2 regions of the Lactococcus formosensis genome follow, and region 1 is predicted to be linked to the other one. Evidence: predicted binding sites of a transcription regulator. Region 1 holds the regulator's gene; the other holds the start of a gene.
The links. Region 1 encodes NrdR, which represses ribonucleotide reductase genes. Its sites were predicted from a motif close to ACACNATATATNGTGT; they were not measured.
Positions count from the first base shown of each region.

Region 1 (16,102 bases):
CTAATTGTGCTGTTCCTTCAAGAACTGGCAGGTTTTGACGTGTCAAAACAAGCGCTGTTGGACGATTTTTGCTTGAAGCTGCACGGCGCCATGCGGCAATAACTTCGTTACCATCTGCAGGGCGGATAGTGTCTAAGTTTGGCATAGAACGTACTGAAGCTAATTGTTCCACAGGCTCGTGTGTTGGACCATCTTCACCGACTGCGATTGAATCGTGTGTCCACACATAGGTAACAGGCAATTCTTGAAGTGCAGCCATACGTACAGCTGGAAGCATGTAATTGCTAAAGACGAAGAATGTACCACCATATACACGTGTACCACCATGAAGGGCAATACCGTTCATAATTGCACCCATCGCAAATTCACGAACACCAAACCAGATGTTACGACCAGCATAGTTATCTGGCATGAAATCTGTATCATTTTTAGCCATTGTATTGTTTGATGCAGATAAGTCAGCTGATCCACCCCAAAGGTTTGGCATTTGTGCTGAAAGTTCTTGGATGGCTTCTTGTGAAGTTACACGTGAGGCTTTGCTTGATCCGAGTTCATGTTTGCTTAAATCAAGTTCAGGTGTTTCATTTTCAAATGCTTTTACATATTGTTCTGCAAGTTCAGGGTATTTTTCAGCATAAGCTGCGAAGGTATCATTCCATACTTGTTCCATAGCCTCGCCACGTGTGTTCAGAGTTTGACGGAAACGGTCAGTCACTTCTTCAGGAACAGTGAATTCTGGATAATCCCAGCCGTAAGCTTTCTTCGCAAATTCTATGCCTTCTGCACCAAGAGGAGCACCGTGTACTGCTGAAGTGCCTTGTTTTTCAGCACCGAATCCAATAACAGTCTTCACCTCAATAATTGTAGGTTTTTCTGTTTCAGCTTTTGCTTGCTCTACTGCTGCTGCAATTTCAGTCAAATCATTGCCATCTTTAACCAAGATATGTTGCCAACCGTAGCTTTCGAAACGCATTTTAATATCATCAATAAATGATTTATCCAAGTCACCATCAAGCGAGATATTATTTGAATCATAGAAAAGTACAAGTTTTCCAAGTTTTAGTTTCCCAGCAAGTGAAGCTGCTTCTTGCGAAACACCTTCCATAAGGTCGCCATCACCATTTAAAGCATAAGTGTAGTGATCCACAATATCAAAATCTGGCTTGTTGTAAGTAGCTGCTAAATGAGCTTCAGCCATCGCCATACCAACAGCATTAGCAATACCTTGTCCTAAAGGACCTGTCGTCGCTTCTACACCATCTGTCCAGTCTACTTCTGGATGTCCTGGAGTTTTTGATCCCCATTGGCGGAAGTTTTTCAAGTCATCCATTGATACTTTGTAGCCTGCCAAGTGTAATAAGCTGTAAAGCATTGCTGAACCGTGTCCTGCAGAGAGGACAAAACGGTCACGGTTAGACCATTTGCGTCCTGTTTGTGGATTCACATTCAAAAACTTGCTCCAAAGAACATAAGCCATTGGTGCTGCGCCCATTGGTAATCCTGGATGTCCAGAATTTGCTTTTTGAATAGCATCCATTGACAAAGTACGGATTGAATTTACAGCTAACTGATCAGTGTTGTCAAACATATTTTTCTCCATTTAATCTTTTGATAATACAGTTTATTATAACATAATTGAAAACGTTTTTTATTTTCATCTTACTAAAAAATCAGATTTCCTGAGCGAAAACTGATTTTTGTAAACATTGACATTCAATTAAGCTTTGGCTTTATCTCTAGCATTTAAGACTGCACTGAGAATCAGGACAATAGCGAGGAATCCTAGGATTAAAGCGGCGATTGCACCAGATCCCATTTCACCAACTCGCCCAACAATGATACCTGGAATCAGATAATCTGTATCCGCGAATGTCGCTGAGGCATCTGCCCCAAAAGCTCCTAAAGATGGGATAATGAAAAGTGGCAACCAAGATAGGAGGAGACCATTTGCAATTGCTCCAATCACCGCTCCACGTCGTCCGCCATTAGCATTACCGAATATTGCTGCTGCAGCACCGCAGAAGAAATGTCCGACAACACCTGGAATGATAACTGTTGTTCCCATGAGAAGCATGGCAACCATTGATAGACATCCTGTGATAAAAGAAACAAAGAAGCCAATCAGTACTGCATTTGGTGCATACGGAAAAACAATCGGAACATCCAAAGCTGGTTTTGAGTTGGGAACCAGTTTTTGAGCAATCCCTTGGAAGGCCGGCACGATTTCAGCTAAAATCATACGCACACCTTGAAGAACAACGACAAAACCTGCTGCAAATGTTCCTGCTTGAACAAGAGAGAAAATTACAAAGTTTGTACCATTAGAAAGCTCAGTTTCGACATAAGATGGACCTGCAGCTATTGCTAAAAGAATGTAGACTGCAGCCATCAATAGGGAAATAGATACTGTTGAATCTCGTAAGAAGCCCAATGATTTAGGAATATTTAGCTTTTCTGTTGATTTTTCAGGATCAGGATCACCAAAGGTTTTACCTAACCAACCTGCAAGAGCATAACCAATGTTACCTGTATGTCCCATCGCGACATTGTCAGTCCCAGTGATTTTACGCATAAAGGGCTGACAAATAGCGGGTGTCACTGTTAAAAGCGTTCCTTCAAAGATACCCCCAAGAAGGATTGTTATCCAAGTTTCGCCCATTCCGGCAGAAACAAGAATTACCGCTGCCATACAAGAAACATAGAGCATGGCTTGACCTGTCAAGAAGATGTACTTAAAGCGTGTAAAGCGAGCAAGCAAGATATTAACAATCATCCCAACAAGCATAATCAAAGCAGTCGGTGTCCCATACTCAACGAGAGCTAGGGCAACAACGCCTTCATTAGTTGGAACAATACCTTTCACATGAAAAGCATGTTGGAACATATCGGCAAAAGGCGCAAGCGCACCTACTAAAATACCAGCTCCTCCAACCAAGACCAAGAACCCAGCAAAGGTCTTCACTGACCCCTGAATAACTGCAGTTGCTGGTTTCTTTTGTAAAATCAACCCAAGCATGGCAATTAATCCGACAAGAAGGGCAGGCGTAGTCGCGACAGAGACAATAAAGTTTAAAACTCCATTCATTTTTTTGTTCTCCTAAGTTTATTTTCGATTCTTTTTAAGTACTGTTTTTGCTTAGTTGTGGGCAATCCCTCTTTCATCCAAGACTTTGACCAATGCTTCACGCGCTGCATCACGATCAATGATAGAAGTCAAAGGTACAATCTTTTCTTCGGGTATATTAGGTAAAGCTGTTGTTAATGTGGACTCCACAAAGAAATAATCCGCAGAATCTGGTGTGGCAGATCCAACATCCATATGATCAAGCTCAAAGTCATTAACGTTTAAGCCCATTTCTTGTAAAAGTGCTTGGAGGTTCATTTGTACCATAAAGCTTGTTCCTAATCCTGATTGGCATACACATGCGATTTTCATATTATTCTCCTTCTTTTTCTGCAAAAATTTGTTCGAGTTCTGCTACTGTTTCTACAGTTAGCATTTTATTGAGTTCATCTTTATTTGATAATATTTGTGTTAATGTAGATAGTGCACGAAGATGCGTTTCGTTATCAATCGCTGCAAGAACAATGAAAATCCTTATTTCATGTTTAGGATCATCTTGAAGATAAACGGGCTGGTCACACCTGAGAAATGACATGCCGAGCTTCTTTACTCCATCTTCGGGACGTGCATGTGGAAGAGCAATCCCCATCCCTAAGTCAATATAAGGTCCAAACTCATCTACACGATTGATAATAGCTGAAATATAAGAGGGGTCAATCTCTCCTTGATCCAGTAAGGGCTGAGCCGCAAGCTCAATTGCATTTTTCCAGTCAAGTTTCTTATCTGTAAAATGAATCTTTTCTTTAGTTAATAAATCTGAAAGCATTACACCTAATGCCTCACTTTCTGTCTTTTTATTGTTAAGTTTGCGGTCAATAATCCGCGTCAGTTGCTTCTTGGTCGCATTGCTTTTAATGTCAACGTAAGGTTCAATCGCACGTAAGATAGACCTGGCATTTGGTTTATAAAAGCCAGGCAAATCAAAATCTTGCGCGATTTGATTGTAAAGTCTTGTCTCTTCTTCACTGTCTGGAAAAGCTGACATAACATAGAGTTTTTTATCCGTTATGACAGGGACTGTCGAAAAGATAATATCGTAAGAAAAAGCAGGAATCTTGTCCAAATCAGAAGCGGCTGTACTCAGGATAAAAGTCATGCTGGGAAACATATTTTCCAATCGTTTACGCATGATTAAACTTGAACTTATACCGTTTACACATAAGACAATAGCACGGAAGCTTTGCGTATACTTTTTCTTATAAATTTCTCCACCAAAGAGAATAACAAAGTAGGCACGTTCTGCTTCGGAGATTTCCCCGCAAGCTTCGCGCAATGGTGCTAAAGCAAGGTCCATTAATTCAAACAGAGAGGAATATTCTGTTTTTATTTTATCCAAAAGGACATTCTCTATTTCGAAGTGATATTTCAATCGAAAGTAGGCAGGAACCAGATGTGCACGCAGAGCCGCAAAAGTTTTTGTAAAATCCTCAAATTGAACTGCCGCAAGTTTCATTACATTTTCCATAATCTCAAAACCAATACGATAAAGAAAATCAAAACCAGACTTTTCAAAATTACCATCACTCATACCAATCAGTAATGCTTCAACTTCTAGTACATCTTGCTGAAAGATATCTGTTTCTCCAAGATGTGATTGAAGTAAAGCGAGGTAAATCAGCATCGGAATATAACGACTATGAATGACCTGTACACGTAATTCAGCAATTAATTGACTAATTTTCTGTCCTACTTGATAAATAAAGAGTGGATTTTTATGATTGAGATACTTCGACAAAACATAGTAATCACTCTCTTCATTGAGTTCTTGCAGGAAACACCAAGCCATTTTACGTAATTCTTTCGACTCGCCTTCAAGGTAAAAGCCTAATTTACGGGAGTATTCTAAACTAGTGTCTCCGTTATCCAGTTGCCGACGCAACTTTTTAATATCAGATAAGACGGTATTTCGACTCACATTTAAAAGAGACTGGAAATCACTTATCGATAATGCTGTACGTTTAGAAAAGCATAGTAAATAAATCAAGCATTTTCGCTTCTCTTCACTCAATGTTAGCGCATATTCTTCGATATTAAAGCGAATCTCCTCAAAATTTTCTAATTTTTCTGGAAGTGCTAATACATTATTAGTAAATTCTAGTGGTCTTTGAGATTTCTCTTGCAAAATTTGATTCAACCCAAAGAGTTGTCTCTGAAATTCCTGGTTTTTGAGTCCAGTAACTTCAAGGATTTTATCAAGTTTCCAGAAACGTCTTTCTGAAAACAGTAGGATATCTAAGTTATAACTAAGCATCTTTTTTCCTCACAATTAAATTATAGCCGAATTTTTGCTTCAAAATTAAGCTATTCGGTCCAAAACAAGAAAACGTTTTCTTTGCCGGTTGGACTCTTCTAAAAAAATTTTTTAATTTAAAAACCGCTTCAGTTCAAAGCGATTTTTAAATTAAATGATCAATTCTCATAAACTATTTTAAAATAAAAAGCCTTGAATCTCCCAAGACTTAGACAATCTCAATCCCATGTAAAGCCGCAAAGAAAGCTGCTTGACTTAGATTAACTTTAATGTTTTTAGCCAATTCAGGACTCACGTCAAGGCGTTCAAAAGTGTTACTTGAAAAATCAATCCCTGATAAAGACGTTTCCCAAAAATTCGTAAGTTCCAAGTCATTACCTTCAAATCGTACCTGCTTAAATTGACTAGCAATAAAAAGGCTCTCTTTCATCATACTGTCTGAAAACAGTACATTCTTCAATCGAGAACTTGAAAAATTAACGTAATTAAGCAAACAATCCTGAAATTGGACATCCTGCAAAAAAGCATTGGTAAATTCAGTCCCCAGTAATTTACAATCTTTAAAAATACATCGGTAAAAGCCGAATTTGGAAAAGACCAGATTAGAAAAATCGCACTTTTCAAAAATACAATCCGTAAACTCTAAATCCGCAGTTATATCTAACTCAAAGTCGATATTTTGTAGACGACATCCACTGAAAAGCTGACGGTCCTCTAAATAGATTTCTTGATTTTTCAACTCTACTTGGTAGGCTTCGTTGTCTTCTAGAGCAGTAAAATCAACAGCTTCTAACTCAGCAGGGATTTTTGGTGAAAGAATTTTCTTCATAAAAGTCCTTTTTCTTTCAGATTTTCTGTAGATGCTTTTTGTTCTGATTGTCCCCATTGATCAACTATTCGACTTGACCAAGTGGAATTTAGACGACGTGCTCCAGCATAATCATCTTGAACTTTATCGTAATTACGCAGTACTTCTTCATCTTGTGGAATATACTTCTCAGGAAATACAACAGCTTCGTAAGGTAATCTCGGTTTAACTGGATTTACACGTGCAGGTTTACCAAGAGCCACAGCAAAAATTGGGTAAGTATAATCAGGAAGGTTTAATATTTCAGAAATTTCACGCGCTTGATCACGAATCAAGCCGACCATTACACCACCGTATCCTAAGGATTGTGCAGCAAGTAATGTATTTTGTCCGGCTACTGCAGCATCAACTGAAGTAATGAGGAGCGATTCAACACCTTCTGGTTGAAACTCACCACCGTTCATTTCGACTGCTGTTTTTGCTCGATTAAGGTCTCCAACAAAAACCAGAAAAGCAGCACAATTTTTAATTGCTTTTTGAGGCTGTTGGGCAAAAATAGCATCTTTTTGTTCTTGGGATTCCACAAGAACAACCGAATAAGATTGAAAGTTTTTCCAGTTGGGTGCTGCCCGCCCCGCATTAATAATTATTTTTAACACATGTTCTGGGATTTTTTCATCCGTAAAATTACGTACAGAACTATGTTGCATCATCAGATCAATTGTTTCATTCATGTCGGCGATTTACTCCTTCTAAACGAACTTCAGACGCTAAATACTTCACACGCTCCATGACGCGTTTTGCTGGCCAGATTTCATCTGCTTTTTTAGTCTCTGCCAAATGTAGCTCAAGTTCTGTCATATTCAAATTTGAAGTGAAAAATGTTGGAAGATTTTCTTGCATACGATGCTGTAAAATAACCTGTAGTATGCTGTCACGCACCCAAGCATTATTGAGTTCAGCACCAATATCATCTAAGACCAAGACTTCAACTTTTTTAATTTCATTAACCCAATATTTGGCGTTGTCAAAATCAAGGTCAGAGATAAAGGTTGGGTAGTGTAATAAAGTAGTAGAAACGCCTTTTTTCGAGAGCTCATTTGCCATTGCAGCCATAATAAAAGATTTTCCTACACCAAAATCGCCGTAGATGTAAAGTCCTTTTTCTTGTGGAAAATTATCAATAAAGTTTTCTACTTTCCGGAACAAGTCAAATTGATTTTGATTGTCTGTGAAGACATCCGCATAAAAATCAATTTGCTTCATTTCTTTAGGTAAACCAATAATCTGAACGCGGCGTAATTGATTGCTGGCTTCTTGACGGCGTGCCAGTTCAGCTGTCGTTTGATAAGATACATCTGCGTAGCCATGATTCATAATCAAGACAGGTTCATAGCCATCAGCTGCCATTTTTTCATGTTCTTCGAATTTTTTTCGTTCTTTAACAAATTCATAAAACTTCGAATAACTACGCTGCACCTCATCTTCGGTCATTTGATTTTCAGAAATAAAAGCTTGAACGTGTTCATTTTTCATGACTTCAGCGACGAGCTTTTCAAAATTTCCACGTACATCTGGGCGCTTACTCAAAAGTTCTCCAATTGATTCCATGCTCAATTCTCCTTCTTGTCCTTACGGCGGGAAGCCTTATATTGCTCGAACTTGGCAATATCTTCTGCACTGGTCGTGTTTACATAGCTGGCATTGGACCATTCAGGCGCTTTTTTGACCAATTTGCCTGAGTTTTTATAATTTTTGTTAGCTTTTTGCTTTTCTTCTGCTTGTTGTTGACGTTCCAGTATTCTTTTTACTGCTGTTTCAGAATTATAAACTTTATGGCGCATCCAATCATTTGCCAGAGTGTTAACAAAGCGAGCATTCAGACTAGCATTTCCTTGTTGAATCAAAACATAGTGTATCAAAATATTTTGCACTTGGTCCGTAATATTTTGCTTGTCTAAATTATTCAATATCTTAAGTTCTTCCTGTGAAGCAAAACCACCAGCTTGTTGTTTAAGCTTATTTAAAAAATCACGTGGGCTGACCTCTTTACTGATGACAATCAAGTCCTGGAATCCCTTAGGAAACTCTGACAAGGCAGGTAAAGGTTCAGATTTTCCAGCTAACATTCTTGTCAGGTTGGCTGTGTTTAAAGTTTTGTCAGCATTAGCTGTTTGCTCAGCTGCTTTAAATAATTCATACCAGTTGAGATCAAATTTTTCAGCCAAACCATACAGAGTCAAGATATCTTGATTTTCATTTGCAAAAGTCAGATGCTGATTTTCCATAATACTCTTGAAGGAATTCAAATCAAATTTTTCTGTTTGAATAGCAGTGTGCGTAGGCTCGAATTTCACGGCATAAACTTCATGAAACTTTTTCGTAATTTCTAGAGCATCAGGTTCGTGTTTTTTGGCCAAAGCGTTAACTTTATTTTCCCCGATACGTGAAATCAGCAATTGCTTATAAAATTCATCTGCTAAAAATTCTTCAAAAGTTAAAGGACTTTTTACTTCTAGAAGATATCCCGGTTGTTGATCAAATACTCGCACAAGTCCAATCCCTGAGAGTTTATCTAAAGCTTCGAGAAAAGGATTGAGCCCAAAGTCAAGATACTCTAAAAAATGAGAAATCTTGCCCGTCGAAAAAACGCGCAAGAGTTGATAGAGGCCAAAAGCGTCTCGCCCAATAATAGGCAAGTAAAGTAGCGAAAAAGTATCGGCATCAAAGCTGATTTTTCCTCGATTTAGAATAGAAAATGAATCGCCTGGTCTCATAGTTTTTCCTTTTATTTCTCTTTTTTAGAACAGTTAGTCTTTTTTCGTAATCTTTTTAAGTAGGTCTTCGATTTCACTCACATCTTTGAAGGAACGGTACACACTCGCAAAGCGGACATAGGTAATATCATCCAAATCCATTAATTCTTCCATAACAAATTCACCAATGACTTCGGTACGTACTTCATTTTTTTCCAAGCGGCGAACTCTTTGTTCGACACGATCAACTAATTTTTCAATGGATTCACTCGTCACAGGTCGTTTACGTGCACTGCGTACTATTCCTGTGATAATTTTATCACGATTGAAAACTTCACGTGTCTCGTCACGTTTAATGACCAAAAGTGGCATTTCTTCAATCCGTTCAAAAGTCGTGAAACGGTTTCCACAATTTTCACATTCACGACGACGACGAATCATATTATCAGCTTGACGTGAATCTACAACTCGTGACGATTCAGATTGACATTTTGGACATCTCATAGCTTAACCTCTCTTTGGGAATTTTGCTTCTAAACGGTAAATCACTTGACCTTTGCTTGAGAATTTTGCTTCATACTCTGTCATTACATTGACTTTGGCAAACTCTTCATCTGCGTGCAAATCTAACCATACTTTTTCTAAAATCATACCATACTGACTCATACTTGCCAATGAATATTCAAAAAGGCCACGGTTATCTGTTTTAAAATGGATTTCTCCTTCTGATGGTAAGATTTGTTCGTAAGTCTCTAAGAATGATTTGTAGGTCAAACGACGTTTTTCATGACGTGTTTTTGGCCAAGGATCACTAAAGTTCAAATAAACACGCGAAACTTCAGCATCTTCGAAATATTCTGTTAAAGCTGCGCCATCAACCAACATCATTTGCACATTAGGTAGATTGGCTTCCAAAGCTTTGTCTAAAGCGTGAGATAAGACGGACAGTTGCATATCAATCGCAATATAATTAATCTCTGGGTTTTGGGCAGCCATTCCTGTGATAAAACCGCCCTTACCACATCCAACTTCAATATGAATCGGGTGATCATTTCCAAAACGCTCTGCCCAACGTCCTTTAAAGTCTGCTGGGTTTTCTACAACAACATGTGCGTTACTTTCTAAGTGTTCCGCAGCGCCTTTACGATTTCTTACGCGCATTTTTTCTCCTATTTATTGAAAAAATAAGAAGGCAAGCCTCCTATTTTTATTTTCTAAGTTTTAAAATAAACGACAAAAATTTTGAAAACGAGCAATTTCTTGTTCTGTTTCCTTAATTTGTTCTCTTGCCATATATTCCGAAATCTGACGTAGGAAAGAAAGCTTTCCATACCAGATTAATTCATGTTCTATATTTTTAGCTGTTTTATAACCTGCTTGATGGAGCCACTCTTCCCAGTTTTCGGGTTTTATATAGTGGGTTAGAACATGTGCTATATCCACTAAAGGACTACTTAAAAGGACCGTATCCCAATCCACAAGATAAACTTTGTCACTGTCATCATCTACCAGCCAGTTTTTATGATTCACATCACCATGAACAACTGTAACGTCTTCTTCTTTTAACTCAGGAAGATTTTCTGAGAGTTCCACAACGACATTTGAGAGAAAGCCGTTGGTTTCAAAGATTGAGCTTTTACTCAGTACTTGTTCCAAAAGATCAGCTGGAAGCATGACTTCGTTATCTAACTTTTTACAGGCTTCGATAAGTTTTTCGCTTTGATGTAAATGCCGCAAAATTTCGCCAATACGTGAATCATTCATTTCATAAGGTTTCAACGTATGACCATTAATCCAAGGTTGAGCAGCTAACATGTCACCTTCTGCTGTACGCTTCGTCCATAGAACTTGTGGCGTAATACCTTCAAGATACACACTTGTCAAAAAAGGGCTACAATTTTTTTTGATAAAAACACGTTTATTGTCGCTTTCGCCAACAAAAGCATTTCCTGAACCGCCTTTGACAGGCATCATTGATAGGCTTGAAGATGTCATATTTACTCCTTTCTTTGGTTTTTTTATGGTTTTGCTTTTGGGAAGTTTTCTTCTAGTGAGTGTTCGTGCCGCTATCGGCAACGTCACCCCTGAAGCTTTTATCTAGTCTTTCACACATCAAAAAATGCTATAGAAAGCTTCACAAATAGATTACATCACTGAACAAATTATTTATTTGGATAGTGAATCAAAATTGTTTGAGTCAAAATGTCAGCATATTGATAAGACTCTGTTGTTTTTGGACCACGTGCTGGGATATTTTCAATAACAAAGTGTGTGGCATAAGTCTCAATCAAGTTGACTTTATGACGATTTTCACGTTTACGTCCAAATTGTGATGTAATTTCAATGGTTTGGCCAACATGTTCTTCAACTTGTTTTCTGATATCTACGATTTTTCCTACTTCTTGGCTTTGATTTTGGTTATCCATTTTACTCTCCAATTTTTCTCTAGAAATGCAAAGACAGGCGTTTTCCGCCTAGCTTACCATTATAAATTTTAAATCTTATCCATTATAACACGAATACCCCTAGAAATGCTAGTCTTCATATCTGTTATCAATACTGGCAAATTTATTGTATTCTTTCAGGAAGAGTAATTCTACAGTTCCCCGACTTCCTGAACGGTTTTTTTCAATAATAACTTCTACTTTATTGTCGACTTCTGGGACTTCATTAAAGCCATCGTCATCATCATCTGCCCCGGCACGATCATAATAATCATCCCGATAAAGAAAGGCAACAATATCAGCATCTTGCTCGATTGACCCAGATTCACGAATGTCTGATAAGACAGGCCGTTTATCTTGACGTTGCTCTACTCCACGTGAAAGCTGACTTAAAGCGATGACAGGAACTTTTAGTTCTTTTGCCAAAATCTTCAACTGACGTGAAATTTCTGAGACTTCTTGTTGGCGGTTTTCTCGTCCTGTACCCGAAATTAACTGCAAATAGTCAATAACAATAAGTCCAAGATTACCTGTTTCCTGTGCTAACTTACGAGAGCGTGCACGTATCTCTGTAATTTTAATCCCTGGGGTATCATCAATGTAGATACTTGCTTTCGAAAGTGTTCCCATAGCAATAAAATACTGGTTCCACTCCTCGTCATTAAGTTGTCCAGTACGTAAGTTATGAGACTCAATTGTTCCTTCCGCTGCGAGCATCCGGTTAACAAGACTTTCCGCACCCATTTCCAATGAAAAGATAGCAACAGTTTTATCTTGCTTCGTCCCAATATTTTGCGCAATATTTAATGCAAAGGCCGTCTTACCAACGGCTGGACGCGCGGCAAGAATAATAAGTTCCTCTTCATGGAGCCCTGTTGTCATAGCATCCAAGGCCGGGTAACCAGTCGCGATACCTGTAATTGTTGATTTCTGTTTAGCACGTTCTTCCAGATCATCCAAATTCATCGACAAGACATCTGATATACGGCGGAAGCTTGACGTATTACGTCCTTGCTGCACATCAATCAATGACTTTTCAGCTTCTGCAAGAACATCCTCGGCTGGATCTTCCTGACTGTATGCTTTCTCTACGCTTTGAGTGAGTTTAGTGATTAGCTGACGCAGTAAAGATTTCTCAGCAACAATTTTTGCGTAATATGAGGCATTGGCCGCTGTTGGTGTTGCGGTGGCAAGCTCAGCAATATAAGCAATCCCCCCAATGGCCTCTAGGTCGTTTTGATTTTCTAAAAGCGAGCGGACAGTTAACACATCAATCGCTTCACGATTGTCCGATAAGTGTTCCATAGCTCGAAAGATAATCTTGTGTGCGTTTTTGTAAAAGTCATCCGTAGAAAGAAATTCTTTCACTTCAATCAAGCGGTCACTATCAAGGAAAATAGCCCCCAAAACGGCTTGTTCGGCGGCTAAATCTTGTGGCGGTGCTTTGATAATATCAATATCAGGCATGTTATCTCTCGCTTACTTTGACCTTGACTGTAGCAGTTACATCACGGTGCAATTTGATTGGAACATCTTTAATTCCAAGCGCTTGAATCTTATTAATCAATTGAATTTTACGTTTGTCTACTTTGACATCCAATTGGCTTTGAAGTGCTTTCGCGATATCAGCTTTATCCACAGCGCCAAAGGTGTGACCTGTCGTTCCAACCTTCATCTTGATTTCAACCATAACATCATCTTGTTCAAGACGTTCTTTCAATGCTTTAGCCGCTGCAAGCTCCTCAGCTTCTTCTTTTTCTTTAGCTTTTGTTTTCCCTTGAAGTTCTGCCACAGCAGCACTTGTTGCAACTTTTGCTAAATTTTTCTTAAGGAGAAAGTTATTTGCATATCCTGTAGGTACTTCTTTGATTTCGCCTTTTTTTCCTTGTCCTTTTACATCTGCTAAAAATACTACTTTCATTGTTCGTTCTCTCTTTCCTTAATTAATGCGATGAGGTCTTTTTTGACTTCATCGATATTTCGTTCGTATATTTGTGTTGCGGCGGCATTAAAGTGACCACCACCACCCATGGCTTCCATAATCGTTTGGACATTATAATCTTTGAATGACCGTGCCGAGATGGAGATATAGCCATTTTGATGATTTGTAATAGAGAATGCTGCTTGAACATCTGCCATATCTAGCAGAGTGTCTGCAGCTTTAGCTGTCGCAACATTGTCATATTTTTGGTTGGGTTTACCCAAGGCAACCACGACTCCTGGCGCAACATATTCTGAGTTGAGAATAATTTCATTAATCTTTTTATATTTTTCAAACTCAGTAGCTAAAATTCCTTTAATCAGGTTATTGTCAGCTCCTTGTGAGCGGAGATAAGCAGCCACCTCAAAAGTACGGGAAGTTGTTGCTTTGGTGAAATGTTTCGTATCCAGCTCAATCCCAGCTAGCGCAATACTAGCATCTGTCACCGTCATTTTCGAGTTATATTCATGGAATTGTAAAAGTTCGACCGCTAATTCACTGGCTGAACTTGCACTTGATTCAATATAAGACAGCAAAGCATGCTCAGGGAAATCATCATCTCGACGATGATGGTCAATAACAACCAGTTTACTAAATGACTTATAAAAATCAAGACTGAGTGTCTGAGTGGTCTTTGAGTGGTCAACCATAATCAGTAGGGAGTTTTCCGTCTTCATATCAAAGGCTGTTTCAAGCTTAATGATATGTGCAAAACCTTCTTCAGTTTCGTTTACTAGATTAATAGCTCGGCTTACCTCTGGCATCAGTTGCTCAGGGTCATAAACCACATAGGCTTCTTTTCCTGACATGTTGACAAAATTTTTCATCGTAATTGCCGCACCTAAGGCATCCATATCTGGGAAGCGGTGTCCTACGATAAAGACATCTTCACTTTCACTGATGATTGTCTGTAATGCCGTCGAGATAGCACGCGCACGTGTTCTTGATTTTTGCGTCCGACTTTCAGAATTACCACCAAAATAGATTGTTTTTGCTTGCGGTGTGTTCTCCCGAAGGACTGCTTGGTTACCCCCACGAACTAAAGCTAACTCAAGATTGTTGAGGGAGGTTTTACCAATACTTGGAAAATCATTCCAACCATAAGATACCCCCACGGATAAGGTGAGTGGAATCTTGCTTTCAGCTGAATTTTTCCGGAAATCCTTCAATAAAGAAAACTTATCCTCAATCATTCGGTTCAAAATACCGTAATCACAAAAGAAATAGTAACGACTGCTTGAGACACGGCGTAAATATACACCGTATTTACTTGCAAAGCTCTCTAAGTTGCTAGCAATCAAACTATTAACCTTGGTACGCTCACTATCAGCAATCAAATCTGTAACATCATCATAGTTATCGACCGAGATACTTCCAATAACAGCACGACTTTCCTGTAGGCTCTCGCGACTGTTCGCCTCAGAAGTCGCATCTGCTAAATAAAGAAGGTTTTTTTCATCATCTAAGGTGATAAAATATTTTTTCTTCTCAATTGTAAAAAATTGATTTCTTTCCTCATGATACTTTTGAATAATTTCCTTGACTTCCTCTTTGTCAAGAACACGGTCATCGCCATGATAAATCAAATCAATAAAGGGGTTAAACCATTCCGGCTCGTAGGTTTCTTTATTATAACGAATAACACCAATAGGCATATTGTCTAAAGTTGCGTTGAGTGAGTTCTCTGCTTCATCATTTATTTTTCTGATAAACTCGACTCTTCTTAAACGATAATTTCGAGCTTGAAGTAAGATACCGACCGTAATAAGAATGTTCATCAAAAAAAGATAGAACACAGCCATCATCCGTGAACCCGAAAAGATAAGTAAGAAACTTTCCAGAGCTTGCACGATAACCATGACTAATACAATTGTTATTGGTGAAAATCTCTGTACACTTTTCATTTCCTTCTCCTTTTATGCTTTTGTTTACACATTGGCAATTTTTTTAAGCGCATTAAGCTATTATTTTACGGAAAGACCTTCTAGTCTTTCTTTAACAGCTGTGAGATTTGGTAACCATACATCTGCTGCGGATTGGTTCATTCCAAAACGCATATCTTCAATAGCCCAGACTGTAGCTCCAGCTGCCTTACCTGCCGCAATTCCTTTTTCGGAGTCTTCAATGATTAAGGTTTCTTCAGGTTTTACATTGAGCGCCTTCATGCTTAGTTGATAAATCTCTGGGTTAGGCTTTGTTGCCTTCAAGTCATTGCCCGAAAGAATCGACTTAAAGTAGGGACGTAAACCATGTACCTTTAGCATTTCATCAATATCTTGCATAGCAGAGCTTGAAGCTAAACCGATTTTAAAGTTGTCTTTTTCTAAGGCTTCCAAAACGTCTCTAACATCTGGAAAAAGCAAGTCTTTATAAGGAAGTGGGTTATTGTCTTTTAACTCTAAATATGCTGCATGTAGCTTAGCTGCTTCATCTTGGTCATAATCTACACCTAAGATTTGCGGCCAGATTTCTCGCATATTTCCTCCGATAAAATCAGAGTATTTCATGTGTTGAATCGAAATATTATGATTGCTAAAGAATTCTTCACGTCTTTGAGCATAGAATTGTTCTGTGTCAACGAGAACACCATCCATGTCAAAAATTACCGCTTTAAACTTGTTCATTTCCACCTAAAACTCCCTAATCGTCTGCTTATATCTGCTTTATTATAACATATTTTTGAGCGGAGTTTGTGACCAGAGGTAAAAAGCATAAAAATCGCTTCACAGCGATTTCAT
Region 1 is NZ_CP141721.1:1,323,445-1,339,546, reverse strand. Features, by position in the region: gene tkt (transketolase) at 1-1,588, opposite strand, end outside; gene VNN39_RS06570 (PTS ascorbate transporter subunit IIC) at 1,718-3,085, opposite strand; gene VNN39_RS06565 (PTS sugar transporter subunit IIB) at 3,137-3,436, opposite strand; gene VNN39_RS06560 (BglG family transcription antiterminator) at 3,438-5,375, opposite strand; gene VNN39_RS06555 (pentapeptide repeat-containing protein) at 5,584-6,204, opposite strand; gene VNN39_RS06550 (nitroreductase family protein) at 6,201-6,917, opposite strand; gene dnaI (primosomal protein DnaI) at 6,910-7,794, opposite strand; gene VNN39_RS06540 (DnaD domain protein) at 7,797-8,960, opposite strand; gene nrdR (transcriptional regulator NrdR) at 8,994-9,443, opposite strand; gene trmB (tRNA (guanosine(46)-N7)-methyltransferase TrmB) at 9,447-10,100, opposite strand; gene VNN39_RS06525 (phosphotransferase family protein) at 10,161-10,934, opposite strand; gene VNN39_RS06520 (Veg family protein) at 11,102-11,365, opposite strand; gene dnaB (replicative DNA helicase) at 11,474-12,850, opposite strand; gene rplI (50S ribosomal protein L9) at 12,852-13,304, opposite strand; gene VNN39_RS06505 (DHH family phosphoesterase) at 13,301-15,268, opposite strand; gene VNN39_RS06500 (HAD family hydrolase) at 15,329-15,988, opposite strand.

Region 2 (16,102 bases), 440 kb from region 1:
AAATCAAAAGAACTTTTATCCGGTTTGAGTGTTTACAAAGGAAAAGTCGTTTCCAAAGCACTTGCGGATTCAATCGATGTTACTTATACGGAACTCTAAAAATAAATCTAAGGAAAAAGAATTATGCCAAATTTAGCAAATCTGCCAATTACAATTAAAGATATTAAAAAAGCTCAAAATACTGTCAAACAATATGCACGTGAAACACCTTTGATTCAGTCAATGTTCTTGACTGCTAGAACAGGTGGTGAAGTTTACTTGAAACTTGAAAATATGCAATTAACAGGTTCATTCAAGTTTCGTGGTGCTTTCAATAAGATTGCTCAATTGTCCCAAGAAGAAAAAGACCGTGGAGTTATTGCTTGTTCAGCAGGAAATCACGCTCAAGGTGTGGCTTTAACATCAAAACTTTTGGGGATCAAAAGTATTATTGTTATGCCAAAAGGTGCACCGCAAGCCAAAGTTGATGCCACACGTGGTTATGGCGCAGAAGTAATGCTTGAAGGTAAACAGTTTGACGACTCCAAAGCCTTTTGTGAAGCTTACGCTAAAGAAAATAACATTACCTATATTCCACCATATGACGATGCAGAGGTAATGGCTGGACAAGGGACAATTGGTCTTGAAATCTTAGATCATCTTTGGGATGTTGACACAGTATTGGTACCAGTAGGCGGTGGTGGTTTGATTTCGGGTGTTGCTGTTGCCCTGAAATCCTTCAATCCTAATATCCAAGTTATTGGTGTTCAAGCTGAAAACTGTCATGGTATGACTGCATCCTTTAGAGAGCGTAAAAAAGTACACCATGACGAAGCTCCAACGATTGCAGATGGGTGTCATGTGGCTTACCCTGGGGAACTAACGTTTGAAGTAGTCAATCAAATCGTTGATAATATGGTTCTTGTGACAGAAGAAGAAATCGAATTGGCAATTAAAGATTTAATTCAACGTACAAAAATCGTGGTGGAAGGTGCCGGAGCTCTTGCTACAGCTGCTATTCTCTCAGGTAAAGTTGATGATTATGTGAAAGGGAAAAAAGTTGTTTCTATTGTTTCAGGCGGGAATGTTGACTTGGCCCGTATCGAAGATGTCGTAGATCACTTCCTGATTGCCAATGACAATGATCAATAATTTTTAAAGCAAAAGACTCTTAATTTCAGAGTCTTTTTTTGTATAGTTCAGTCTTTTTTTAATCGTGAGATAATTTACTCTGATATCACGAAATTCACAAAGACATGTAATTTAAATTAAAATTTAATCAAAGTGCAAAAAATCCTTGCATGAGTAAAAAAAAAGTGTTAAACTTACTGTAAACGGTTACAAAACGTGTAACTAAAAATTGAAAGAAGGTTATAGAATGACTTCAAAAGTTTTAACACAGTTCCTCGAAAATGGGCTTGGAGACCTTAAACAAAAAGGTTTGCTCAACACCATTGATGTCTTAGATAGCGCCAATGGTCCTGAGATTACAATTGCGGGCAACAAGATGATTAACCTTGCTTCAAATAACTATTTGGGATTTGCAACACGCCCTGAATTAATTCAAGCGACAAAAGATGCAACAGATAAATATGGAGCAGGAGCAGGTGCTGTACGTACAATCAACGGTACTTTAGACATCCATATTGAATTGGAGAAAACAATTGCTGAATTTAAAGGTACAGAGGCTGCTATTGCGTTTCAATCTGGTTTCAATTGTAACATGGGAGCGATTAGCGCTGTCATGAAAAAAGGTGATGCAATTCTTTCTGATGAATTGAATCACGCCTCAATTATTGACGGGTGTCGTCTCTCAGGTGCTAAAATTATTCGCGTGAAACACCAAGATATGGCTGATCTTGAAGCAAAAGCAAAAGAAGCTACCGCGTCTGGTGAATATAATAAAGTAATGTACATCACAGACGGTGTCTTCTCAATGGATGGTGACGTTGCAAAACTGCCAGAAATTGTCGAAATTGCCGAAAAATATGATTTGATTACATATGTTGATGATGCGCATGGTTCTGGTGTTATGGGCGGCGGAGCCGGCACAGTAAAACACTTTGGTTTACAAGACAAAATTGACTTCCAAATCGGTACACTTTCAAAAGCGATTGGTGTAGTGGGCGGATATGTAGCAGGTTCAAAACTTTTGGTTGATTGGCTCAAATCACAAGGTCGTCCTTTCCTCTTTTCAACTTCATTGACACCAGGTGCAGCAGCAGCAGCAAAAGAAGCCTTTGTCTTAATGCATGATCATCCAGAGTATGTTGAAACACTTTGGGATAACGCAAAATACTTCAAAGAAGAATTGCAAAAAGCCGGCTTTGATACAGGTGTATCTGAAACACCAATCACACCAGTAATTCTCGGAGATGAAGCAAAAACACAAGAGTTTTCTAAGAAATTGATTGAAAATGGTGTCTATGTTAAACCTATCGTATTCCCAACTGTACCACTTGGAACAGGACGTGTACGTGCAATGCCTACAGCGGCACATACAAAAGAAATGTTGGATGAAGCCGTTGCTGTTTTTGCCAAAGTGGGTAAAGAAATCGGATTGATTTAATCTCTTAAGATAAGAAAAACTTTCTATTACAAATAAGCATATAATAAATATATTGGAGAAAATATAATGAAAAAAGTACTCATCACAGGCGCACTCGGACAAATTGGATCAGAATTAACTGAACGTCTTCGTAAAGATCTTGGTGTTGATAATGTTATTGCAACAGATGTACGTGAAGTTGAAGGTAATCCAGTTGTCACTGATGGTCATTTTGAAATTTTGGATGTAATGGACCGTGACAAAATGATGGCAATTGCTAAAGATAATGGTGTTGACACTATTATTCACTTAGCTTCACTTCTTTCAGCTGTTGCTGAAGCAAAACCTCAATTTGCTTGGAACTTGAACATGGGCGGCTTGGTTAATGCTTTGGAAACAGCGCGTGAACTTAACCTCCAATACTTCTCACCATCATCTATTGCTGCCTTTGGACCAAGTACTCCAATGGACAACACGCCTCAAGTTACAATTCAACGTCCAAATACAATGTATGGTGTGACTAAAGTTTCTATGGAATTGCTTTGTGATTACTACTACACTAAATTTGGTGTTGATACACGTGGTGTACGCTTCCCAGGCTTGATTTCATATAAAACATTGCCTGGTGGAGGAACAACAGACTATGCTGTTGACATCTACTATGAAGCAATTAAAAATGGTCATTACTCAAGCTTCATCGCTGAAGGAACAAAGATGGATATGATGTATATGCCGGATGCTATCGATGCGATTGTTGACTTGATGAATGCACCTGCAGACAAATTAGTAAACCGCAACGCTTTCAATATCACAGCGATGAGCTTTGAGCCTGAAGAAATTGCTGCATCAATCAAAAAATTCATGCCAGACTTCACAATGGATTATGATGTAGATCCAGTCCGCCAAGGTATTGCTGATAGCTGGCCAAACTCTATCGATGCAACTTGTGCCAAAGAAGAATGGGGCTTCAATCCTAAATATGATTTGGATGCAATGACTAAAGAAATGCTTGAAAAACTTACTGAAAAATTAAAAGGCTAAAAACTAAGTTCATTCCATCACAAAATTAAAAATTATGTTAAAATAAGAGAGTAATCGGTTACAAGGTTACTCTCTAATGCTGATGTTAGGAATCAGCATTGTTATTATTAATCTTATCAAAAATTTATCTTTGAAAGAGGAGCTCTTATGGAACAAAAAAATGAAATGAAGCGAACGCTTGGTTTCTTCCCTGCCCTTACAACAGTAATGGGTACGGTTATCGGTGCAGGTGTATTCTTCAAGGCTGGCCGCGTGGCGGAACTTACTGGCCAACCAGGATTGCACATATTGGTTTGGGTACTTGGTGGTATCATTTCAATTTGTGGTGGTTTGACTGCCGCTGAACTTGCCGCCGCTATCCCTGAAACAGGTGGGATGATTCGTTACATTCAACGTGGTTTTGGTAAACGTTGGTCATTTCTCTTAGGTTGGGCACAATCTATTATCTACTTCCCTGCAAATATTGCAGCGCTATCTGTTGTATTTGGTACACAATTTTTAAATTTGTTTGGCATGAATGTGAGTGCCGCCAATACAGCTATAGTTGGTGTAATTGCGGCTGTTACAGTTACCTTGATTAACTTCATCAGTTCTAAAGCTGCAGGCGGCTTGCAGTCTGTTACGACGGTTATCAAGCTGATTCCTATTGCCTTGATTGTTGTTGTTGGCTTACTCCGTCCTGGTGGTGTTGAGTTCCAATTGCTCCCTATCACAGCAGGAGAAAATCTGTCCCTAGCATCTGCTATTGGTTCAGGTCTCTTAGCAACTATGTTTGCCTATGATGGATGGATCTATGCTGGTAATATTGCTGGCGAAATGAAAAACCCAGCAAAACATTTGCCACGTGCGATTATTCTCGGTATTGTTGCCATCATGTTTGTATATGTCTTTATCAATGCGGCTTATATCCGTACTTTAGGTATTCCAACTTTGATGGAAAATGATCCAAATCTTCCTGCTATTGTTGCCAATAAAATATTTGGTGGTATGGGTGGTAAACTTGTCACAATTGGTATCTTGATTTCTGTATATGGTACGATTAATGGTTACTCTATGACAGGTATGCGTGCTTCATACGCTTTAGCAACAGAAAAATCTTTCCCCTTCTGGAAAACATTCAAGAAACTCTCAGCGAGTGGTGTTCCCGTAAACTCAGGTATCCTTCAAGTTGCTATCGCAGCGATTATGTTGGTAGTAACAATGCTTTCAAGCGATGCTTTTGATTTCTTAACAAATATGTTGGTTTTCGTTATTTGGATTTTCTACACTATGGTCTTCATTACGGTCTTTATCTTACGTAAACGTGAACCAGAATTAGTACGTCCATATAAAGTACCACTTTATCCAGTTGTTCCAATTATCGCAATTGTTGGTGGTGTCTTCATCTTAGTAATGACTTTGATCAGTTCAGATTATATGAGTAACCAAATCCCAGCCTTGGTTGGTGTTGTCTTTACTTTAATCGGTCTTCCTGTTTACAATCATTTAGATAAGAAATACCATCGCTAAGATATAAAAACTCCGTTGGTGGAGTTTTTTATTTTGGTGTCTAGTATACTAGTTGGCTTTTACCTTGTCTTTGCTTTTTAAAGTAAATTTGCTATAATTTGCTTATGAAAAAATTACTGGTACTGATTGACTTTCAAAATGATTTTATAGATGGTTCTTTGGGCACAAAAGAAGCGCAAGACATTGTTCCAAAGGTTATTGAGAAGCTGGCAACCTATGCCAGAAATGAACGTTTAGCCACACAAGATACACACTTTGAGGATTATTTGACATCTCAAGAAGGTCAAAACTTGCCAGTGATTCACTGTCAAAATGGGACTCAGGGTTGGGAGATACGTAAAGAAGCACAAGTTGGCTTTCAACGCGTTTTCGAAAAGAATATCTTTGGTTCAGTAGAGCTTGCAGAATACATACGTGACGAGAACGTTGAACAAGTAGAACTTATTGGTATATGTACAGATATATGCGTAGTTTCAAACGCTTTATTGATCAAGTCATTTGCTCCAGAAGCAAAAATTACTGTTGATGCCTCATGCTGTGCGGGTGTGACTCCAGAAACTGACCGTGCAGCCTTGGAAACAATGAAATCTTGCCAAATTAATGTAATTAACGATTAAAAAGAGTGAAAAAAAGCTCTTTTTTTATTTTTCTACGAAACACTATATATAGTATGCTTTCTTTTATTTTCATAAAAAATACTACTAGATATAGTGGAAAAAGGGAATTATATTTGATAGAATAGAGGCACAAGGAATTAAAAATGGGGGAACAAAGAATGAAAATGGTTGAGGAAAGCACCATCGTAATGGATCAAGAAATTAGTGTGATTAAGCGTGATGGTCGCTCCGTAAAGTTTGACAGCAGCAAAATTTTTGAGGCATTGCAAAAAGCTGGAGATGAAATAGTTCCGCCAGCTTCAGAAAATCGTATAGCTGAAATTTGTGATCGTGTGGTGTGTGAAATATTCACGCGTTTTACGGATAATGTTAAAATTTATGAAATTCAAAGTATTGTGGAACATCTATTGATGGAACTTGGCGAAACGAAATGGGCGGAAGTTTATACAACTTATCGGACACAACGTGACCTTGAAAGAAGTAAAGCAACAGATATTAACTTTACTATCGAAAAACTAATCAACAAAGATCAAACGGTCGTCAACGAGAATGCCAACAAGGACAGTGATGTTTTCAATACGCAACGTGATTTAACTGCGGGTGCTGTTTCTAAAGCCATTGGTTTAAAAATGCTTCCTCCTCATGTAGCGAATGCCCACCAAAAAGGGGAGATTCACTATCATGATTTGGATTATTCTCCCTTCACAACGATGTCAAACTGTTGCTTGATTGACTTTAAAAATATGTTTGAAAATGGCTTTAAATTAGGAAATGCTCAAGTAGATTCACCTAAGTCTATTCAAACAGCGACTGCTCAAGCTTCACAAATTATTGCGAATGTGGCCAGTTCACAATACGGTGGCTGTTCATTTGATCGTGCTGATGAAATTTTGGCACCTTATGCAAAATTGAACTATGCGAAGCATTTAAAAGATGCAGAAGAGTGGATTGAGCAGCCGGAAAAACGTGAAGCCTATGCTCAAGCAAAAACTAAAAAAGATATTTATGATGCGATGCAATCTTTGGAATATGAAATCAATACGCTTTTCACTTCAAATGGCCAAACACCTTTTGTTACCGTTGGTTTCGGTTTGGGAGAAGATTGGTATGCACGTGAAATCCAAAAAGCTATCCTGAAAGTGCGTATTGGAGGTTTGGGAAAAGAGCATCGTACAGCAATTTTCCCTAAATTAATTTTCACACTGAAACGCGGGTTAAATCTCGAAGTGGGTACACCAAACTATGACATTAAAAACTTGGCGCTAGAATGTGCCACAAAGCGTATGTATCCAGATATCTTGTCTTATGATAAGATTGTCGAGTTAACAGGGTCATTTAAGGCAAGTATGGGTTGTCGTAGCTTCCTTCATGGCTGGAAAGATGAAAATGGTAATGAAGTTACTGCTGGGCGTAACAACCTTGGAGTTGTAACGGTAAACCTTCCACGCATTGCGCTTGAAGCAGCAGGTGATAAAGAAAAATTCTGGGACATCTTTAATGAGCGTATTGCAATTGCTAAAGATGCTTTGGTTTTCCGTGTTAACCGCACAAAAGAAGCTCAACCCAAAAATGCCCCCATCCTATTTATGAATGGTGCATTGGGCCGCTTGAAAGCTGAAGATTCAGTCGATGAGTTGTATAAAAATGAGCGTGCGACAGTTTCCCTTGGTTATATCGGTCTCTATGAAGTTGCGACAAGTTTCTATGGGCCAACTTGGGAAAATAACAAGGAAGCCAAAGACTTTACACTGGAAATAGTAAAACGCATGAACCAAGACTGTAAAGACTGGAGCAAAGAAACTGGCTATCATTTTTCTGTTTACTCTACACCAAGTGAAAGTCTGACCGACCGATTCTGCCGTATGGATAAAGAAAAATTTGGTTCAGTAGCTGATATTACTGATAAAGATTACTATACAAATAGTTTCCACTATGATGTACGTAAAAATCCAACACCATTTGAAAAATTGGAGTTTGAAAAAGATTATCCCGTTTATGCAAATGGTGGCTTTATCCACTATGCGGAATATCCAATGATTCAACAAAATCCTCGTGCACTTGAAGCCGTTTGGGACTTTGCGTATGATCGCATCGGTTATTTAGGAACAAATGCACCGATTGACCACTGTTATGAATGTGGTTTCGAAGGAGACTTCACAGCAACAGAACGTGGCTTTAAATGCCCTCAATGTGACAATGCTAACCCGCAAACATGTGATGTGGTAAAACGAACATGTGGGTACTTAGGTAACCCCCAAGCCCGACCAATGGTTCATGGCCGCCATAAAGAAATCTCAGCGCGTGTGAAACATATGAATGGTTCCGTAGGTGTTCTGGAAGATGGTGAAAGTATTGACAGTGAAGCTGTAGACCATGCAAAGAGTAAATTTGTAAAATAAAAGAGAGTGAATCTTAAGGTTCACTTTTTTTATTAGAAGATAAAGAAGCAGGGATAATTTTAAAATTTTATTGAAAATTCAAGAATAATATTGACAGTGTTTAAGTTTTATTTTATAATTTTAATGCAACCGCTTTTTTATATTTGTAAAAAGCGCGTAAAAAAATTACTTTGTCTTGTCCGCAGAGTGATAAAAAAATTTAAGGAGTAATATGGACACTAAAAAAATAAGATGGTTTACCGTCGCATTTATTGCCTTCAACATGGTTTGGGGTATGGGAAATGTGGTCAATAACTTTGCACAGCAAGGGATTACAGTTGTTACCTCATGGATTTTAATTTTGGCACTTTATTTTGTACCTTACGCACTTATTGTTGGGCAGTTGGGCTCGACTTTTAAAGACAGTAAAGGTGGTGTGAGCTCGTGGGTTGAACAAACTTCAACAAAACGTCTTGCCTATTATGCAGCATGGACGTATTGGGTTGTGCATATCCCGTACTTAGCCCAAAAACCTCAAGCGATTTTGATTGCCTTTGGTTGGATTGGTCGTGGGGATGGGCAGCTCGTAAGTTTGATGTCTGTTCCGATGGTCGCAATCATTTCATTGGTTATTTTCCTTCTTTTCCTCTGGCTCGCAACAAAAGGATTAAATACGCTTAAAGTTATTGGGGGTCTCGCAGGAACAGCGATGTTTGTCATGAGCTTGCTCTTTATCGTGATGGCTGTCAGCGTTCCTTTCATTGCAAAAGACTTTGCGATTGCAACACCAGACATGGGGAATATCAACACATATATCCCTAAATTCGACTTCAGTTACTTCACAACCATCTCAATGTTGGTTTTTGCTGTTGGTGGTGCCGAAAAAATCTCGCCTTATGTCAACCAAATGAAGAATCCTGCACGTGAATTTCCAAAAGCAATGTTTATGCTTGCTGCTATGGTAGGTGTCTGTGCTGTTCTTGGTTCAGTTGCGATGGGTATGCTCTTTACAAGTGGTAACCTGCCTGATGACCTCATGGCCAATGGTGCCTATGCAGCCTTTCAAATGCTTGGCGAACACTATGGCATCGGCAATAGCCTGATGTATGTTTATGCCTTTACACAAGGTATCGGTCAAATTGCTGCGCTTGCCTTTTCGATTGATGCACCATTGCGTATTTTGCTTGCTGACGCAGACCCACAATTTGTTCCAGCTTGGCTACGTAAAACAACTGCGAAGGGAACATTGATCAATGGTTTCGTCTTGACAGGAATTTTGGTAAGTATCGTTATTTTGATGCCTTTGCTTGGAATTGGTAATATGAACGAATTGGTCAAATGGCTGACAAACTTAAACTCAGTCGTGATGCCAATGCGTTACATGTGGGTATTCTTTGCCTTCATCATGCTTAACCGTGCAATTAAACACTTTACTTCTGAGTACAAATTTATCAAGCAAAAACGCTTGGCGATGTTTGCAGGTATCTGGTGTTTCTTGTTCACTTTAATAGCATGTGTCCTTGGTATGGTACCAAAAGTTGATTTTGCTACCGACCCATCTGCTTGGTGGTTCCAATTGACTTCCAATATCTTGACACCAGTTGTCTTGATTCTTCTTGGGATGCTTCTTCCGTTTATTGCACGTCGTGAGCAAAAAAAGTCAAATGATTTAGTCTAAAAAGTAGTATAATAGAATGAGTAGTTTCGGGAGAAATTGCTCATTTTTTGATACGCTACCCTCATTGCCCCTAAAGGGTCTAATGAGGAACGTCAAGCTTTATCAGGCTTGTCTGCATGATATCCTCTTCATTGTGATTAAGAGGATGAATTGCGAAATTTTAGATAAAATAGAGATAGGAGTGATGACAGATGAATAATCCAAAACCACAAGAGTGGCTTGCTTCAGATTTGGAACAAGGTTATGTTTCAGATTATAAGCCTTTCAATTTCGTTGATGGTGAAGGTGTACGTTGCTCGCTTTACTTATCCGGCTGTAAATTCCACTGCGAAGGGTGCTATAATCAAGCAACCTGGAATTTTCGTTACGGTATTCCATATACAAAGGAATTAGAAGAAAGGATCATGTCAGACTTGAGCCAATCTTATGTTCAAGGCTTGACATTACTAGGCGGTAAGCCTTTCCTCAACACTGGTGTAGCTTTACCGCTTGTCAAGCGTATACGCGAAGAGCTGCCTGAAAAGGACATCTGGTCTTGGACGGGTTACACTTGGGAAGAGCTTTTACAAGAAGATGAAACTAAACTTGAACTTTTGCGAAATATCGATATACTTGTTGATGGACGTTTTAAACTTAGCAAGAAAAACTTATTGCTCCAATTTAGAGGTTCTTCAAATCAAAGGATTATCGATGTGAAAAAGTCCTTAGCTGAAAATCGAGTAGTTATCTGGGAAAAGCTCAATGACGGCAAGGCAGCTGTGGAACAAATTCATAAGGAAAAGTTAATATGAAAACTGTGTTAGTAATTTGTGAATCAGGCTATTGGCATGATTTACGTGAAGGGTTAGCGGCTGTAGAAATCGGTTTTCTCGGTTTTGATAAGAAAAAGCCCAAGCGTTCAGAAATTGACCAATTAGTGGCGCAAGCGGACTTTGTGATGATTCGGAACCTCAATGTCGCTCATGCTTCAGTACGATTTGCAAAGGAAGCAGCAAAAGCAAGTGATACGCCTTTCTGGATAGGCAGTAATTTTGGTGTAGAAAAGATTATTGAAAAGCTTAGGTTTGCCTTTCCGGAAATGAAGTTGGCTGAAAAAGCTATGAAACCAAAAGTCTCAAAGAAAAAAAGCTCTCAACAAAAGTTGAGTGAGCCTACTATACGCGACTTTAAGGGGAATTATCAGCTTCCTAAAAAAGCAAAAAATCTTGCCTTGAAAACGGCTCTGAAGGACTTTAAAGTTACGGAAGAGGAAGTTGATTTTGCAAAAATATTTAAGCCTTGACATTAGGGCTTTTTTTGTAAAAATGAGAGATAGCGAAAATGCAAGTCATTTGGTATAATTAGTTTTATGAATAAAATCCTCGAAGTAGAAAATCTAACTTTCAAATATGAAGAAAATCAAGAAGCGCCCACCTTAGATGGGGTATCTTTTGCTGTCCAATCAGGAGAGTGGGTTTCTATCATTGGTCAAAATGGTTCGGGAAAATCAACAACAGCTCGCGCTATTGATGGATTACTTGAAAATGTATCAGGAAATATAAAAATTGATGGCCAAATTTTAAGTGCGGAGAACGTTTGGGCACTTCGTCAAAAAATAGGCATGGTTTTCCAAAACCCTGATAATCAATTTGTTGGAGCAACTGTCGAGGATGATGTTGCCTTTGGAATGGAAAATCAGGGGATTCCGCGTGAGGAGATGATTTTGCGTGTGGATCAGGCTTTAAAACAAGTCAATATGCTGGAGTTTAAAGGCAAGGAACCTGCGCGATTATCTGGAGGGCAAAAACAACGTGTTGCTATTGCAGGGATTATCGCATTACGTCCAGAAATTATTATCCTTGATGAGGCAACTTCCATGCTTGATCCGACAGGACGTGCGGAAATCATGCGCGTAATCCGTGAGATTAAGGCAGAATATAATCTGACAGTACTCTCAATTACCCATGACCTTGATGAAGCTACCCTTTCTGATCGTGTATTGGTCATGCGTGCGGGTAAAATTATCAAATCTGCCAAGCCAGAGGAACTTTTTGGTTCTGGTGAGGATATGATTAATTTTGGTTTAGACATGCCTTTCACATCGAACTTAGCCGAGGATTTACGAGCGGACTTTAACTTGCCAGAAAAATATTTAAATGAAGAAGAACTGGCAAAACTCTTAGCAGAAAGACTGAGAAAATGATTAAATTTGATAAGGTAAATTTCACTTACCAACCGAATACTCCTTTTGCGAGTCGAGCGCTCTTTGACATCAATTTAGAGGTGGCAGAAGGAAGTTATACTGCACTTATTGGCCATACAGGTTCAGGAAAATCAACACTATTACAACACCTTAATGGCTTGCTGCAACCCACAGAAGGTAAGGTTAATATTGACGATATTGTTATTCAGGCCAGCAGTAAGCAAAAAGAAATTAAACCGGCACGTAAAAAAGTGGGGGTTGTTTTCCAGTTTCCAGAAAGTCAGCTTTTTGAAGAAACGGTTTTGAAGGATGTTGCTTTTGGTCCTCAAAACTTTGGTGTTTCACAAAAAGAGGCGCTTAAAATTGCGCGTGAAAAACTCGAGCTTGTTGGTTTAGCAGAAAAAAACTTTGAAAAATCACCCTTTGAATTATCAGGCGGACAAATGCGTCGCGTTGCCATTGCTGGGATTTTAGCAATGGAGCCCAAAGTGCTCGTTCTTGATGAACCGACAGCTGGTTTGGACCCTAAAGCACGTATTGAGATGATGGAGCTCTTTAGTCATCTGCATCAGGAAGGTCAGACAGTTGTTTTGGTTACACATAATATGGATGATGTGGCTGAATATGCGGACAAGGTATACCTTTTAGAAAAAGGACGTGTTATTTCATCAGGCACACCTCAAGATGTTTTTCAAGATGTTGACTTCTTGATGCGACATGAGCTTGGCGTACCTAAAACAACGGAATTTGCCGTAAAGTTAGAGCAACGAGGCATTGCCTTTGACCGTTTACCAATCAAACGTCAAGAGTTGATTCAAATGCTGAAGGAGGCGAAAAAATAGAATGCAAAATATGCTCATGGGACGTTATATTCCCGGAAATTCGCTGATTCATCGCTTGGATCCTCGCAGTAAACTTTTAGTCATGTTTATTTTTGTTATCGTGATTTTCTTTGCACATGACTGGTTAGGCTATTTACTCTTAATTCTTTATACTTTCGCCGGTGTACTTTTATCAGGAATTTCTATTTCTTATTTCCTTAAAGGCTTAAGACCGATGATTGGCTTGATTTTATTTACCGTTATTTTTCAGATGCTGTTTACACCTGGAGAACATATTATTTTTCAATTTTGGATATTGAAGATTTCAACAGAGAGCTTGATTAACGCGCTCTATATCTTTTTTCGGTTTGTGCTGATTATTTTTATGTCAACAGTGCTTACGTTAACCACTCCGCCGTTAACATTGGCAGATGGTATTGAAACTGGATTAGCGCCGTTGAAGAAAATCAAGGTTCCAGTACATGAATTAGGTCTTATGCTTTCGATTTCACTTCGCTTTATTCCAACATTGATGGACGATACAACCATGATTATGAATGCCCAAAAGGCACGAGGTATGGATTTTGGTGAAGGGAATCTCTTGCAAAAAGTTCGCTCAATTATCCCAATATTGATTCCACTCTTTGTTTCGAGCTTCCGTCGTGCAGAAGATTTAGCAGTTGCCATGGAGTCACGAGGTTATCAAGGAGGCGATGGACGCAGTAAATATCGTCAGCTCAAATGGTCAAAAAATGATTTTATTTTATTATCGAGCATTTTTATATTGGCAGCTGTTTTACTCACATGGAATGTCTTTAACCACTAATCATAGAGCAATTCTTATAGAAAAACTGAATAATTTCAGTTTTTTTTGTTTATTTATGAGTTTATTCTTGCATTCGTAAAATTGATTTGCTATAATAGTCAGGTAGTTAAGAAAAGCACCCGTGGCTCAACTGGATAGAGTACCTGACTACGAATCAGGCGGTTGCAGGTTCGAATCCTGCCGGGTGCATAATAATCAATTCGGGCTTGCCCGTTTTATTATTGTAAAAAATTTTCATACCTTCGGGAAGTAGCTCAGCTTGGTAGAGTACTTGGTTTGGGACCAAGGTGTCGCAGGTTCGAATCCTGTCTTCCCGATTACCGACTAACCCTAACTCATCTTTCGTGGATGAGTTTTTTTGTTGGAAATAAAAAGAGCCTTGCATTGTGGCTGAACTCATTAAGTTAAATAATAGACTCTTCGGAGTCTATTTTTGTTTTGTCCTAAATTATCAGTAATCCGGTCATTCTAGAAGCAGCACATTAAAAAATGGACTTTCTGCTTTTTTTGTTATATATCACGTTTTTTTACGAATAATAGTGTAGGCATAAATAAAAATTATTTGAAAAGAGGAAACGCATGAAGAGGAAAAAACTAAGAAAGTCTTTTAGAATGATGAGCATTGCTTTGTTAGCTTTAGGAGATTGGCCAGTCAAATCTTTTGAGGGTTCGAAAGGAAAAATGCATAATCTATCAAAAAGTATTATAAATAGACCCTTAGAGAAAAAGAACTACATGAAATGAGGCTTTTTTGAAAAAAAGAATTTTAAAATTTAATCTTGCTATTCTTCTACTCAGCATTTTATTTGGAATGTTTATTTTTCAGGTAGAGCAATATTCAAGAGATAAGGTGACAGACTTTTTTAGGTATACGGACAGTTATTCTCCTGTAAAAAAACCTAAAAAAATAACCAGTAAAGAAGAGAATGATAGAGCAATTGATATTATAGAAAAAATTTCAAAACAGGAGGGATTATTTACGCTCTACAAAGTTGTAGACCAAGGGTACTTTATCAAAGAAGGGATTAATTTTAAGTTCTTAGAAAAAGCAGAGATAACCTTGTATGCACCTCAGACACATCAAAAAAGCGTGTACACTCCTCCGTTGAGTAAATCAGTCTTAACTATAGACAGTATAGATAATTTAAAAAACAAAAATGAATTTGAGTGGCAAGTTTTTATAAAAACAGAGGATAAAAATAAATATAAAGATACGGTAGAACAGATAAAAAACGCTTATAACAAAGCTTTTGATCAGAACTATACTTATAAAGATTTTTCGGATTTTGAAAAAAGTGAAAATTACGACTTAGTATCAGGTCGGGATATTTACAATATTTCAAGCTATTTAAAGATTGGCATAGCCTTTTTTATAGTGATGTTAAGTTTTTGGATTTTTTCGGTTCATAAAAAAATTCATATTTTACGACAAAATGGCTATTCTATCGTAGCGAGTATCAATAACTTTATCGGCAAGGGGTATGCAACTTGTATTTTTGCATCCATTGCTTTACTTACCTATTTATTAGGAAGCATTTCACGCATCTATTGTGTCAATTTTATGATCAACATTGGTCTCCTCCTATCCTTGAGTTATATTTGGTTGATGATGATGGTTTATGTCGTGGAAAAGTTAAGTCGGAGAAAAAAAGAGAGTAAAAATAAAGGAGAAAAGTTATTTATCAATGTATTGCCAACAGCGATAAAACTTATTTTTCTGATGATGTTAGTCGTAATGCACCTAGATTTAGCAAGGATTATGTATCAAGCCTCCAATATCACCTTTAATAGTGAAGTGCCTAAAAAAATAAGTGAAGATAACTATCATGTTTTTTACCCCGTTGTTGTGGGAAAAAATCAACTTGAATTTACCTATGACAAGGATTCTAGAGCAGAAGAAGAGGAGGAAATTTATCGCTATTTAAACCAAAAGGGAAGCTTGCTGGTAAGTATACAACATTATAATACAAAAGAGAACGAAGTATTTGGGAGAGAGATACAACTCAACCCTAATTATTTAAAAAAATTCGAGATTTTAGATGAAAATAATCAGAGAGTCCTTATAGAAGAAAGTGAAGAAAAAAGAATATTACTCATTCCCGAAAGATTCAAGGGAAGTGATGACTTAAAGAAGATAGAAGAATACTATTTTAAAGACTTACTCCAATTTGAGGATAAATTAACGGAGATTATCTATATCAAAGATAAACAACCTGTCTATAGTTTTGTTCCCAATAAGCCATGGATTGATGACTATCCTATTTTAGATATTTTAACACTCAAAAACAGCGACAGTTGGAACAGGAACATTTTTAGTGGTGCTATGTATCCGCCAATCAAAATAAAAACAGCTGGGCAGTCAAGTGAAAAGCTTGGCGGGCTTTTAGAGAAAAACAGGCTGACGGATAATTTACCTTCTTTTGTCCCCTATGAAAAGTCAGAGATTACGCTAATAAAAAGCCTGTCCGGTTCAGTCGGATATTTATTAATCAGCTCCTTATTGACTGTATTTGTCTTTTCTAT
Region 2 is NZ_CP141721.1:879,090-895,191, forward strand. Features, by position in the region: gene VNN39_RS04320 (alanine dehydrogenase) at 1-99, shown strand, start outside; gene tdcB (bifunctional threonine ammonia-lyase/L-serine ammonia-lyase TdcB) at 124-1,131, shown strand; gene VNN39_RS04330 (glycine C-acetyltransferase) at 1,358-2,548, shown strand; gene VNN39_RS04335 (L-threonine 3-dehydrogenase) at 2,615-3,568, shown strand; gene VNN39_RS04340 (APC family permease) at 3,716-5,077, shown strand; gene VNN39_RS04345 (isochorismatase family cysteine hydrolase) at 5,182-5,694, shown strand; gene nrdD (anaerobic ribonucleoside-triphosphate reductase) at 5,853-8,093, shown strand; gene VNN39_RS04355 (APC family permease) at 8,305-9,750, shown strand; gene nrdG (anaerobic ribonucleoside-triphosphate reductase activating protein) at 9,942-10,541, shown strand; gene VNN39_RS04365 (DUF2325 domain-containing protein) at 10,538-11,032, shown strand; gene VNN39_RS04370 (energy-coupling factor ABC transporter ATP-binding protein) at 11,099-11,932, shown strand; gene VNN39_RS04375 (energy-coupling factor ABC transporter ATP-binding protein) at 11,929-12,774, shown strand; gene VNN39_RS04380 (energy-coupling factor transporter transmembrane component T family protein) at 12,776-13,579, shown strand; tRNA gene VNN39_RS04385 (tRNA-Arg) at 13,695-13,768, shown strand; tRNA gene VNN39_RS04390 (tRNA-Pro) at 13,823-13,896, shown strand; gene VNN39_RS04395 (hypothetical protein) at 14,331-16,102, shown strand, end outside.
Region 2: a site for NrdR is predicted at 5,734-5,749, ahead of nrdD (anaerobic ribonucleoside-triphosphate reductase). Genes of this name have one in related genera too.